One region of the Clostridium sardiniense genome, then DNA from elsewhere that is predicted to be linked to it. Evidence: predicted binding sites of a transcription regulator. Region 1 holds the regulator's gene; each other region holds the start of a gene.
What was found. Region 1 encodes HrcA, which represses chaperone genes, less so after heat shock. Its sites were predicted from a motif close to TGTTAGCACTCNNNNNNNNNGAGTGCTAACA; they were not measured.
Positions count from the first base shown of each region.

Region 1 (4,769 bases):
TGCTTTATCATCAGCTGAAACCTTATCTCCAAGTTCTTCTAATGTCTTTTCAGTTTGATATACAACTTGATCAGCATTATTCTTAACTTCTATTGATTCTTTTCTCTTCTTATCTTCTTCAGCGAACTTTTCAGCTTCTTTTACTGCATTTTCTACTTCGTCATCACTTAAGTTTGTTGAAGCAGTAATTGTAATGTTAGCTTCTTTTCCAGTTCCTTTATCCATAGCTGATACTTTAACTATACCATTAGCATCTATATCAAATGTAACTTCGATTTGAGGGATTCCTCTTGGTGCTGGTGCTATTCCTGATAATGTGAATCTTCCTAATGTCTTGTTATCAGCAGCCATTTGTCTTTCACCTTGAACTACGTGAATTTCAACTGATGTTTGACCATCTGCAGCTGTTGAGAATGTTTGGCTCTTCTTAGCTGGGATTGTTGTATTTCTTTCTATAAGTGGAGTAGCAACTCCTCCTAAAGTTTCAATTCCAAGTGTTAATGGTGTAACATCTAATAATAATACATCTTTAACTTCTCCAGTTAATACACCTGCTTGAATAGCTGCACCAATTGCAACACATTCATCTGGATTTATTCCCTTTGAAGGCTCTTTTCCTGTAAAGTTTTTAACTGCTTCTTGAACAGCTGGTATTCTTGTTGATCCACCAACTAATAATATCTTATCTATATCATTTACTGAAATTCCAGCATCAGCAATTGCTTTCTTCATTGGTTCAATTGATCTTTGAACTAAGTCATGAGTTAATTCGTTGAATTTAGCTCTAGTTAAGTTCATATCTATATGTTTTGGACCAGTTGCATCAGCTGTGATGAATGGTAAGTTAATATTTGTTTGTGTTGATGATGATAATTCAATCTTAGCTTTTTCAGCAGCTTCTTTTAATCTTTGAAGTGCCATTTTATCTTGTCTTAAGTCGATTCCATTTTCAGCTTTGAATGTGTCTGCAATGTAATCCATGATCTTATTATCGAAGTCATCTCCACCAAGCTTTGTATCTCCGTTTGTTGATAATACTTCAAATACTCCATCACCAAGTTCTAAGATAGATACATCGAAAGTACCGCCACCTAAATCATATACTAATACTTTTTCTTCGTGATCTGCTTTTTCTAATCCATATGCTAAAGCTGCAGCTGTTGGTTCGTTTATTATTCTAAGTACTTCAAGTCCTGCTATTTTACCAGCATCTTTTGTTGCTTGTCTTTCAGCATCATTGAAGTAAGCTGGTACAGTTATAACTGCTTGAGTAACTTTTTCTCCTAAATAACTTTCAGCATCAGCTTTTAATTTTTGAAGTATCATTGCTGATATTTCTTGTGGTGTATATTCTTTATCGTCAACCTTAACTTTATAATCAGTTCCCATGTGTCTCTTTATTGAGATTATTGTTTTATCTGGATTAGTAATTGCCTGTCTTTTTGCAACTTGACCAACTAATCTTTCTCCATTTGCTTGGAATGAAACAACTGATGGAGTTGTTCTTGAACCTTCTGAGTTAGTTATAACAACTGGTTCTCCACCTTCCATAACTGCTACACATGAATTTGTAGTTCCTAAATCAATTCCTATTATTTTTGACATAATTATTCCTCCTTAACGCAAGACCTAGCTTGCTATTAATTTATATTTTATTTATGTTATTTTTATTTTAATTAGCTACTTTAACAACTGAATGTCTTATAACTTTATCTCCTCTTTTGTAACCTTTCATAAATACTTCAGCAACTGAATTATTATCAAGGTTCTCATCTTCAATATGCATTACTGCTTGATGAAGATTAGGATCAAATCCTTCTGATGTTGCTATTTCTTCAACTCCTAACTTTTCTAGAGCAGATTGGAAGCCTTTAAGAGTCATCTCAACACCTTTTTTCATGTCTTCAACACTTCCATTAGCTTCGACAGCTCTTTCTAAGTTATCAAGATTTGGTACTATTTCTTTTAGTACATCTATACATGCATCTGTATAAATACCTTCTTTTTCTTTAGATGTTCTTTTTCTGTAGTTTTCATATTCAGCTGTAACTCTTAGAAGTCTATCTTTTAAAGTCTCAAGTTCGTTAGTTAATTTTTTGTTTTCATCTTTAGTCTTTCTAAACATTTCTAACTCATCCTCTTCTTTTTTATTATCATTTTCCTGAGACTCTTCTACTACTTCCTCTTCTACATTTACTGGCTCTTCCAAATTTTCTTTTATCTCTTCATCAACTATGATATTTTCATCATCTTTGATTTCATTTTCTAAATTTTCATTCTTATCTATCATTTCCTTATACACACCTCGTCTTCTTTAATTTTTAGACTGTCCTTTTAAAGTCTTATTCAATTCTTTCATGACCTGTGCCATTATTGCGATTACTTTTGAATAGTTAATTCTTCTAGGTCCTATCAATCCAATAGTCCCTTTTGCACTATCGCCTAGCGAGTATTCAGCTGATATAACACTACACTCTCTTGCTTCTGGAATATAATTCTCATCACCTATTTTTATTGTTATATCATTTTCAGGTTCTATAAGTTCAACAACACAATCTTTATTATGAAGAAGTGATAATATCTCTTTTGCCTTTTCTATATCGTTGTACTCAGGGAAATTAAAAATATTTGTTGCACCCTCCATAAATACTCTAGATGTATCATCTTCTTTTAAGCATTGATATAATGCTGGGAGCATTGCATTAAATACTTCCTCATACCCATGTAAATCTACTTTTAAGTTATTTATAACCTCCAAGTTAATTTCATCTATTGAAAGATGTAATAGCCTTTTATTTAAGATAATATTTATTTTATTTAATACTTCTATAGAAGGCACTTTATTAATTCTAATTATTTGATTCTTAATAAGTCCACCATCAGTAACAATTACTGCTAAAAGGCTTTTCTCATCAAGATTCATAACTTGGATAGATTTTAAATAGCTCATGCTCATAGAAGGTGTTTTTACAACACATGTAAGATGTGTTAATTCTGAAAGTAAAGCACTTGCATTTTTAACTATCTTATTAACTTCTAACATTGCTGAGTTTATAACATATTCTTTTATCTTTAAATCTTCTTCTTTACTTAAAAGTGGTTTTTCCATTAAACTATCTACATATAATCTATATCCCTTGCTTGATGGAATTCTTCCTGCAGAGGTATGGGGTTGTTCTAAATAACCCATATCTTCAAGATCTGCCATTTCATTTCTTATTGTTGCAGATCCAACTCCTAAGTCATGATTCTTTGCTATTGTCCTAGAACCTACTGGCTCTCCAGTTTTAATGTAATCATTGATAATAGCTTCTAATATTTTTATTTTTCTATCATCAATAACCATATCATCACCTCTACTTATTAGCACTCACTAACAACGAGTGCTAATGACTATATTTAAATAATATTCTCGTTGATTATTTTTGTCAACGAGAATTTTTACTTTTTAATATTAATTTATTCGATTTAATCCATATTATCTTTATTTTTCTTCTATTTACTTCTATTTTTTACTTTTTACAATATAAATTCACTCATAACGTAATTTGATAGTTCTATACCTTTGTCAGTTAGATAAATATTATTATTTTCTTCTTTTAAAAGGCCCTTTTTTATATTCTCCTTAATTACTGATCTATATACATCATATATATCTTTTTTAAACCTATTTTTGAAGTCATCTTTATTTATACCTTGGATCATTCTAAGTCCTAAAAACATAAACTCTTCCATATCTTCTTTTGCAGTATTTTTTACAACATCTTCATATATATCTTTCCCACTACATATTCTTTCGATATATTCTGTTATACTATCTATATTCTTTACTCTACTACCATTTATATATGAGCTAGATGATACTCCTACTCCTAAATACTCTTCACATTTCCAGTAAACTTTATTATGATAACATTCCATACCTTCTTTTGAATAATTAGATATTTCATATTGATGATATCCATTAGCTTCTAATATATCTTTAGTTAATTTATACATTTGTCTTTCATCATCTTCTTTTGGAAGATTAAGAATACCTCTTTCACTCATATTATAGAAAGGGGTTCCTTCTTCAATAATTAGACTATAACATGATATGTGCTCTGGCTTTAACTTAATAATCCCCCTTAATGTTTCTTCATAATCAGAAATACTTTGATCTGGTAGACCAAACATAATATCAATATTTATATTTTCAAATCCAAACTGCCTAGCTCTATTGTAATTTTCACAAAATTCTTCTATTGTATGTATCCTTCCTATTTTTTTAAGCAGATTATTATTAGTTGTCTGAAGTCCCATACTTATTCTATTCATCCCACAATCTTTTATAATTCTAAGCTTACTCTCTGTTAATGTTCCTGGATTACATTCTATAGTCCTCTCTGCATTCTCTATATAACTTAGGCAATTTAACTTATTTAATAACTTATATAGATTATCTTCATTTAAGTGTGATGGTGTTCCACCTCCAATAAATAAACTTTTAATAACTTTATCGCTACACTTTATATCTATCTCTTTAATTAAAGAATTTATATAATCATCTTCTAGACCTTCCCTTCCAGCATATGATGGAAAATCACAGTAAAAACATTTTTGCTTGCAAAATGGAATATGTACATATAATGCAATTTCTTTCATTTTAAATTCACCTTCTTCTTTTACTTTTAATTATTATAACAAAAAAGAAGACTCTAATCTTAATTTATTAGAATCTTCTTTAATAAATTTATAGTAACGCTTCTGCTTGCTCTTCAAGCAGCTTT
Region 1 covers NZ_JAIKTU010000009.1:55,915-60,683, forward strand. Annotated here, with positions in the region: gene dnaK (molecular chaperone DnaK) at 1-1,605, opposite strand, end outside; gene grpE (nucleotide exchange factor GrpE) at 1,673-2,287, opposite strand; gene hrcA (heat-inducible transcriptional repressor HrcA) at 2,315-3,346, opposite strand; gene hemW (radical SAM family heme chaperone HemW) at 3,520-4,644, opposite strand; gene K5V21_RS11795 (hypothetical protein) at 4,733-4,769, opposite strand, start outside.

Region 2 (4,769 bases), on a different contig from region 1:
AAACATCTATTCTTAAACTCTACAGTATTTAAGTATGATAACTGATTATTATAATATCCAAGATAATATCCGGCTCTTAAGAATTCTACTAAAGTTGGTATACCTTTATTATCAGTACTTGTATAACTTCTACCACTATCCTCTAGTGCATATATAATAGCTTGTACACGGTCTTTATTATTAAAGAACTTATACGAACTATCACTAAATTCAAATAAACCTGGGACATTCTCATAACTTATTTTTTTTATTACTGAAACTAAGTCACTATAGTTCATTCTATTTAATTCATCCAATGTATAATTTCTACTTTTATTATTACTTTGAACTTTAGTTGCATAGCCTTGTGGAATATTATTAGTTGGTACTACATTTTTATATACATCTTTTTTAATTAAGTCATTACTACTAACTTCTCTAGTTAATTCTGTATTATTGACTTGATTTTTCTGTGCTGCAAATACAGGAATTGAACTATTGAATAAAAGAAATGCTGTTAATGTTAATGCTACTCCCCCTTCTCTAATTAGTTTTAACTTGTTTGATTTTTCTTTAAATCCTTTCTCTTTTGTAATCATAAAATCCTCCTATGTAAAGTAATTATTTATATAAATATACTTTTAATTTATAAAAGCATATTACATACACCAATCAGTTTAGATAATTGATTTTATTATTAAATTTATTTTTTAATTACACTATATTTATAATTAAAAATATGTTAAATACTTCACAAGTATATCACTATATTTTAAATAATTCATAAGAAAGAAGTGAAATCGTACTATTATTTAACATTTTATATAAAATTTGTACAAAAAAAAGAGCCTATATACATAGACACTCTTTTTTATATTGTCTACTATATAGGCTTCAGTTTAATTTATTAAAACTCATTTTTATTATTTATTTCATCAATTTACATATAGCATTTGTAAAATCAACTGGGTCTTTTATATCAATTCCTTCTATAAGTAATGCTTGATTATATAATAAATCTGTATATAGTTTAAACTTATCTTTATCATGCTCATATGCATCTTTTAATGCTTTAAATACATCATGATTTATATTTATTTCTAAAACTTTATCTGCCTTTACACCTGGACTGTTAGGCATAGCATTTAGAATCTTTTCCATTTCAAGAGTTATCTCACCCATAGTTGATAAACATACTGGATGATTCTTTAATATCTTTGATTCTTTTACGCTTGTAACTTTATCCTTTAATAGATCCTTCATAGCTTCAAAGATTTCTTTATTTTCTTTTTCATCTGCTTCTGATACTTCTTTATTGTCTTCTGATTCTATTCCTAAGTCTCCGCCAGATACTGATCTAAATTCTTTATCTGCATACTTAATAAGCATCTTTATAGCAAATTCATCTACATCTTCAGTAAAGTATAGAACTTCATATCCTTTATCTAATAATGCTTCTGTTTGTGGAAGTTTTTCAATTCTCTCATTTGATTCTCCAGTTGCATAATAGATATATTTTTGATCTTCTTTCATTCTTTCTACGTATTCATCTAGTGTAACTAGTTTCTTTTCTTTTGATGAGTAGAACATTAATAAATCTTGTAACACTTCTTTATTTGCTCCAAAGTCATCATATACACCATATTTTAATTGTCTTCCAAATGATTTATAGAATTTTTCATACTTTTCTCTTTCATTCTTTAGCATGTTCTTTAATTCATTTTTTATCTTATTTTTAATATTTTTAGCTATAAGTCTTAGTTGTCTATCATGCTGTAACATTTCTCTTGATATATTAAGAGATAAATCTGGTGAGTCTACTACCCCTTTAACAAAACCAAAGTAATCAGGTAATAAGTCTCCGCACTTATTCATTATTAGAACACCATTTGAATATAATTCTAATCCTTTTTCATATTCTTTTGTGTAGAAATCATATGGAGTATTTTCTGGTATAAATAATATTGCATTATAACTTATCATACCATCAACACTTATATGAATATGTTTTAAAGGCTTATCAAATCCATAATGTTTTTCTAAATAGAAATTATCATAATCTTCATCAGTAAGTTCTTTCTTATTCTTTTTCCATATAGGAACCATGCTATTTACTACTTTAAGCTCTTTAACTTCTTCGTATTCATCTTCACTACCTTCTTTAAGCTTTTTAGTAGTTATATCCATCTTTATTGGATATCTTATAAAATCTGAATACTTCTTGATCATTGCTTGTAATTTATATTCATTTAAGTATTGATCATAATCTTCATCTTCTAAATTTTCTTTTATCTTAAGAATAACTTCTGTACCTACACTATCTTTAGTGCAAGGTTCAATTGTATATCCATCTTCCCCTTCTGATTCCCACTTGTAAGCTTCATTGCTTCCAAAGGGCTTACTTATAACAGTAACTTTATCAGCTACTAGGAATGCTGAATAAAATCCAACACCAAATTGACCTATTATATTGTGTTCATCATTAACTTCATTTTCTTTCTTAAACTTTAGTGACCCACTTTGAGCTATAACACCAAGGTTATCTTCAAGATCTTCTTTTGTCATTCCAATACCAGTATCACTAATTGTTAGTGTTCTGTTTTCTTTATCAGGAGTTATCTTAATGTAGTAGTCATCTTTATTAAATTTTATGGAATCATCTACTAATGCTTTATAGTAAATTTTATCAATGGCATCACTTGCATTAGATATAAGCTCCCTTAAAAATATCTCTCTATTTGTATAGATTGAGTTAATCATAAGGTCTAATAATCTTTTAGACTCTGCTTTAAATTGTTTCTTTTCCATATCTAATTCTCCCTTCATAATAAAAACATTTACTAAATTACATATTGTAATAATTTATTTAAACCTTATAATTAGCACTCTAATCTAGAGAGTGCTAACCATACTTTTTATATAACATATTTTTAATTTTATGTCAATAAAAGTTACATTATATACATTATATATTAAAATTTCTAAATAGTAGTTGCTTAACAATTGTTATATAATGTTATTAGCTAAATATAGAAGTTAGAGGGGATACATAATGCAAAAGAAAAAACTAATAGTAATAATTTTAGGAATATGTGCAATAGCCGTAATTGGAGGATTTTCATTTAACTATTATAGGAAGGAAACTAAATTTTCTAATTATATAAGCACTGCAAATAAACTTATATCTGACGGAAACTATTCTGAAGCTACCTCAATGATAAATGAGGCTAAGGAAATAAAAAACTCTACAGAAGTAAAAGACGCCAAAAATTTACTTAAGTTAACTGAAGAACAATCAAAAATATATGACGAAGGACTAAATCTAGCTAAACAAGAAAAATACACAGAAGCAATAAATGTTCTAGAAAAAATTGATAGTAATGCTACTCAAATAAAAGATAAGGCTAATAAAGAAATAGCCTCACTAAAAAATAAACTGATATCAACATATGTTGATAATGCAACTAAGTTTATAGATAAATCTGATTTTACAAATGCTAATAAGGAGATAGATAAGATTGCATCTATCAATAGTAATGATAGTAATATACAAAAACTAAAAGATTCAATAGATTCAAAAAAGAAAGAGCTTGTAGCTACTTATAAATCAAAAGCGACTGAAGCAATTAAGAATGATAATTTTAATGCTGCTAATAAATCAATTAACAAACTTCAATCTATAGGCGCTAATGATGAAGCTATTAAAAGTTTAAAATCTAAATTAACAGATAAAGAAAAAACTCAAAAGTATTATAACTGTAGATATAGAGGTATATCAGACACTCAAAAACAAAGTACTATGTATTTTGCAGCAGCTCCTAGTAAACCATGTATAACTAGATATTATAACCCTGATTTAATGACAGAAAAAATCTTTATAGACTTCTATCATGCCAATATTGAGCCTAAATTATATGAGGGTTATTCTTATGTTTTACGTAGTACAAAGGATAATAATTATGGACTCTTATTTGTATGTGAACCTAATGAAAATTATGAGTTCAATATGGGCAAAATAGGTCAAGATGGATTATTAGATATATATAGTGACTCAGCTGCATACTGTGGAATACACGGTGATAAAGTTGTATACTATAGCTTACAAACTCAACAACCTATAGGACCTTTATTATTAAGATAATTATATTAATATATAGAATTATCTTTAAAGCGAGTCAAAAATGACTCGCTTTTTATTAAAAATATTATAATTAACCTCTCTTTTTTAATACACTTATGCCAGCTAAAATAAATCCTATTGCACCTGCCATAAATCCTAAATTATTTCTACCTGTATCAGGTATTGGTTTATTGTTATTCGCTCCTCCAGATTCTGTATTGCTATCATCTTTATCAGTTGTATCACCTGGTTTTGTATTTGGACCTTCCTCTTTATCTGTATCTCCATTATTTTCTTTATCATTCTTAACCACTAATTTATCAATTGATTCTTGCAGACTTTTAACTGCCTTATCTACTTGTTCCTGATTCACATCTTTATCATTTAATATCTCTTCTGCTTCTTTTAATGCACCTTTAACTACTTTAGCTGTCTCATCTGTATATTTTGATAAGTCTAATTTTTTTGTAGTACTAACCAAATCTTTTAATTTACTCTTATCAACTTCCTTTGGAGCTTCAACAGTACCCTCTTTAGTTATAATTTCATATATCTTAGGTAATGGTTTTGATGAATCAAATTCAAGTTTTACTTCTAATATTGTTTTTTTAACATCAAATGTTTTAAACTCTTCATCAAGCTTTCCAACTTGAATCCATTTACCATCGAT
Region 2 covers NZ_JAIKTU010000013.1:50,245-55,013, forward strand. Annotated here, with positions in the region: gene K5V21_RS15015 (collagenase) at 1-578, opposite strand, end outside; gene htpG (molecular chaperone HtpG) at 907-2,787, opposite strand; gene K5V21_RS15025 (hypothetical protein) at 3,032-4,120, shown strand; gene K5V21_RS15030 (beta-N-acetylglucosaminidase domain-containing protein) at 4,191-4,769, opposite strand, start outside.
Region 2: the regulator HrcA is predicted to act here: its motif matches at 2,857-2,887, upstream of htpG (molecular chaperone HtpG).

Region 3 (4,769 bases), on a different contig from region 1:
CTATAATTACTGAACCTTCAACACCAGCATTTGTTGCTATTTGTCTCATTGGTTCTTCAAGTGCTCTAACTATTATATCAATACCAACTTTAGTATCATATACATCTGATGTTAGATCTGCTACCTTGTTTAGAACATTAACATAAGCAGTTCCACCACCTGGTACTATACCTTCCTCTACCGCAGCTTTTGTAGCAGCTAGTGCATCTTCAATTCTAAGCTTTCTTTCTCTAAGTTCTGTTTCAGTTGCAGCACCAACTCTAATTACCGCTACTCCACCTGCTAATTTAGCAAGTCTTTCTTGTAATTTTTCTTTATCAAATTCTGAAGATGTCTCTTCAAGTTGAATTTTTATTTGACCTATTCTAGATTGAATTTCATCTGAACTTCCTTTTCCATTTACTATAGTTGTGCTTTCTTTTGTTACCTTTATGCTCTCAGCTTCTCCAAGCATGTCTATTGTTACTTCTTTAAGATCTCTTCCAAGTTCTTCTGAAATAACCTCTCCACCTGTAAGAATTGCTATATCTTGAAGCATTTCTTTTCTTCTATCGCCAAATCCTGGAGCCTTAACTCCTACACAAGTAAATGTTCCTCTTAGTTTATTAACAACTAATGTTGCCACAGCTTCGCCTTCTATATCGTCAGCTATTATTAAAAGCTTTCTTCCAGTTTGAACTATTTGTTCTAATATAGGAAGTATTTCTTGTATATTAGTAATCTTCTTATCTGTAATTAATACATATGGATTTTCAAGAAGTGATTCCATCTTTTCTGTATCTGTTACCATGTAAGCTGATACATATCCTCTATCAAATTGCATACCTTCAACTACATTAAGTTCTGTACCCATTGATTTTGATTCTTCAACAGTTATAACACCTTCATTGCCTACCTTTTCCATAGCATCTGCAATAAGTTTACCTATTGTTTCATCAGATGCTGAAATTGAAGCAACTCTTGCTATATCTTCTTTTCCATTTACAGGCTTTGATATATCTTGTATTTCACCTACAGCTCTTTCAACTGCCATATTTATTCCTTGTCTAATTAACATTGGATTTGCACCAGCAGTTACATTTTTAAGTCCTTCTCTTATAATTGCTTGTGCTAAAAGAGTTGCTGTTGTTGTACCATCTCCTGCAACATCATTAGTCTTTGTAGCAACCTCTTTTACAAGTTGTGCTCCCATATTTTCATATGGATCTTCAAGTTCTATTTCTCTTGCAATTGAAACACCATCATTAGTTATAAGAGGTGATCCAAACTTTTTATCTAAAACTACGTTTCTTCCTTTAGGTCCAAGCGTAACCTTTACTGTATCCGCTAACTTATCTACACCTATTTGCATTGATCTTCTTGAATCTTCACCAAATTTAATCATTTTAGCCATAACAAAAACCTCCTACTCTACTATTGCAAGTATATCTTCTTGCTTTAATATCATATATTCTTCTCCGTCTACTTTAACTTCTGTTCCTGCATATTTTGAGTAAAGGACTTTATCCCCCACCTTAACTTCCATATCTATTCTCTTTCCGTCTGAAATAGCTCCAGGTCCAACTGCTATTACTTCAGCTTCTTGTGGTTTTTCTTTAGCTGATCCTGCTAAAAGTATTCCACTTTTAGTCTTTTCTTCTGCTTCTAAATTTTTAATGACAACTCTGTCTCCTAATGGTTTAATAGCCATTTTAAAACCCCTCCTTAAAATATGTCTATTTAAAACTCTTTTTATTAGCACTCTCATTAACCGAGTGCTAATTCTAATATAATAATATCTTTTCTATCCAATAAATTCAAATACTTATTAAAATATTTTTGCCCAAAATATATTATTTATAACAAATTAGAGTAATATATTTCTATATTACTCTAATTCTCTTTAATTTATAACTATTTTCTTTGTATTTTATTTTCTCTCTAGATTAATATCTTCAAATTCTTCAATAGTTTCATTTTCAGATATTAATTTCTTCTCTCCTAGATTATTTATTTTATTAAACGTAGCTTTAGCTCTAAGTGCTGGCACTATAGTTCCTGCACCATTAATGCATCCACCTTCACACATCATTCCTTCAATAAAATTACCATTTAATCTTCCTATTCTAGCCATGGCCATAGACTTTTTGATTTCATTTCCACCTGATACTTTAACAGGCTTAAATTCTGTATCAATATTATTTTCTCTAATAAAACTCTCAATAGACGCAGTTAATCCACCATGGGCACCAAACCCTCTTCCAAAGATGGAAGCATCATTAACCACTTCATCATCACATTCCCATAGATTAATATTAAAAGCTTCAAGCAGTGCTGTTAATTCCTCAAATGTAACTACATAATCAATTGCATCACTTATACCTTTCTTTACAGCTTCACTCTTTTTAGCTGTACAAGGTCCTATAAATACAACTTTTGCATCAGGATCTCTCTTTTTAATTAATCTTCCTGTTGCAATCATTGGAGATACTGTATTTGATATATTTTTCACTTGATCTCCATATAAATTTTCTATATATGTTAAAAATGCTGGACAGCAGGAGTTAGTCATATATTTATCTCCATTATCCATTCTTTCTTTAAATTCCTTACATTCATGTATTGTTACTCCATCAGCACCACATGCAGCTTCAACCATATCTACAAATCCTAATTTTTTAATTGCATTCTTTATCTTTCCATAAGTAATTTTCATCCCAAACTGCCCTGTTATTGCAGGGGCAACTACTGCATACATCTTTCTCTTTCTTGCAAGCCTTTTTGCAACTGGAACTATTAAACTTTTGTCTGATATTGCACCAAAAGGACATGCAAGCATACAAGCTCCACAATTGACACAAGTTTCCTCCTTTATAACAGCCCTCCTATCTTCTATACCAAATTCTATAGCACCAGTAGGGCATGCTCTCTTGCATGGTCTCATAACCTCAGATATAGCATCATATGGGCAAGCTTTTTTACACATTCCACACTCTTTACACATCTCTTGATTTATATACGCTCTTCCACCTATATTAGTAATTGCTCCAAATTTACAGGCTTCTTGACATTTATGTGCAAGACAATTCCTACAAGAATCTGTTACTGTATATTTATTTATTGGACATCTATCGCAAGCAGCCTCAATTACATATATAATCTGCTCATCTGGTCTTATATCTATAAGATTATCCTCTTCTAAATCTCCATTTGAAAGAAATCCTGATGCAAGCTTTGCCCTTTCATGAACTATTGCCCTTTCTTTATACACACAACATCTATAAAGAGCTTTGTCACCTTTTATAATTCTATAAGGTATCTTTTCGATTTCCTCTTTAGTTAATTTATCTTCTTTAGCTAGCTTTGCAACCTCTGTTAAAATCTCATGTTTTAATTTATTTAGCTGAGTTTCAAATTGAAACATAATCCCTCCTAAACATTAATTGTTCCTCTATAAATTTTACATTTAATTTCTATTAATTATGTGTATAAATTGTGTTTTCTTCTAATTTATTCTTTTGATTATGAATATATTTATTGATATAATACTATTGTAAATTTCTTAAAAGGGGGAATTTATTTGACAGAGAAACAGATATGCCAATTGTGTGATAGACAAGTTCCTGAAATAACAGAACACCACCTTATACCTAAAGAAAAGGGTGGAAAACATTACTCAACTGCTATGCTTTGTAGAATGTGTCATACTCAAATTCATGCTCTTTATACTAACAAGGAACTTGCAGCAAGATTATTTTCAATTGCAAGACTTAAAGATGATGATAATATAAAGAAGTATCTAAATTTTATAGTAAAAATGCCTGGAGAAACTATAATCCCAATAAAAAAGGCTAAAAATAGAAAAAAGAGAAGATAATAAAACTTTAATTAGCTATATAGATAAAATGAACTCATCTATATAGCTATAACTTTATATTCTACTCTAAGATTTCTACTACTTCACTATTAAAATTAGTTCTATTTAATAAGTACTTTAAAATGTAAGATTGAATTATTGTAAATACAGTTCCAAGAATTGTGGCTTCTGCGCCATAATTTAATAATCCTAGAAGTATTATAACTATATTTATCTATCTATACTTCTACAATAAAAAAAGAGATTAATCTAAGTATGTCTATATACTTAAATTAAACTCATTTTATTATACTCTATTAATATATTTTTATATTATGTTAATCTATCTTTATATTATTTTCTCTAGCATAATAGAAAAGATATTGTTGTGCAAATCCTGATAAATCTTTAAACTCATTTCTAGCAAATATTCTTATCTTATTTAATGAACCTTCCTCAGCATTATAGAAATGCATCATAGCTCTCTTTACCCATACATCAACTGGGAATGCTGAATATTTACTCATTGAGAATAACATTATACAATCTGCAACTTTAGCTCCTACCCCTTTAAATTCTTGAAGTGCTGTATGACACTCATCATCAGTTAAAGAAGTTATTCTTTCAAGGTTATATATGCCTTCTAAATTGTCTAAATCGTTATTTATATTAGCTACTGTATCTACAATATATTTACTTCTAAATGAAGCTCCTGTTTCTCTTATCTCATCTTCAGTTACATCCTTTATCATTTCTGGAGTTGGGAAAGTATAGAACTTCTCACCTTTGTACTCTATTTCAGTTCCCCATCTTTCACTAATCTTTTTGATTGTCTTTTTAATTGAAGGTATGCTATTTCTTGCTGATACTATAAAGCTTATAACAAGCTCAAATGGCTCTTGGTTTAATATTCTTATTCCATATCCATAATCAA
Region 3 covers NZ_JAIKTU010000003.1:71,029-75,797, forward strand. Annotated here, with positions in the region: gene groL (chaperonin GroEL) at 1-1,393, opposite strand, end outside; gene groES (co-chaperone GroES) at 1,406-1,690, opposite strand; gene K5V21_RS03800 (4Fe-4S dicluster domain-containing protein) at 1,910-3,403, opposite strand; gene K5V21_RS03805 (HNH endonuclease) at 3,560-3,856, shown strand; gene K5V21_RS03810 (DNA-3-methyladenine glycosylase family protein) at 4,174-4,769, opposite strand, start outside.
Region 3: the regulator HrcA is predicted to act here: its motif matches at 1,733-1,763, upstream of groES (co-chaperone GroES).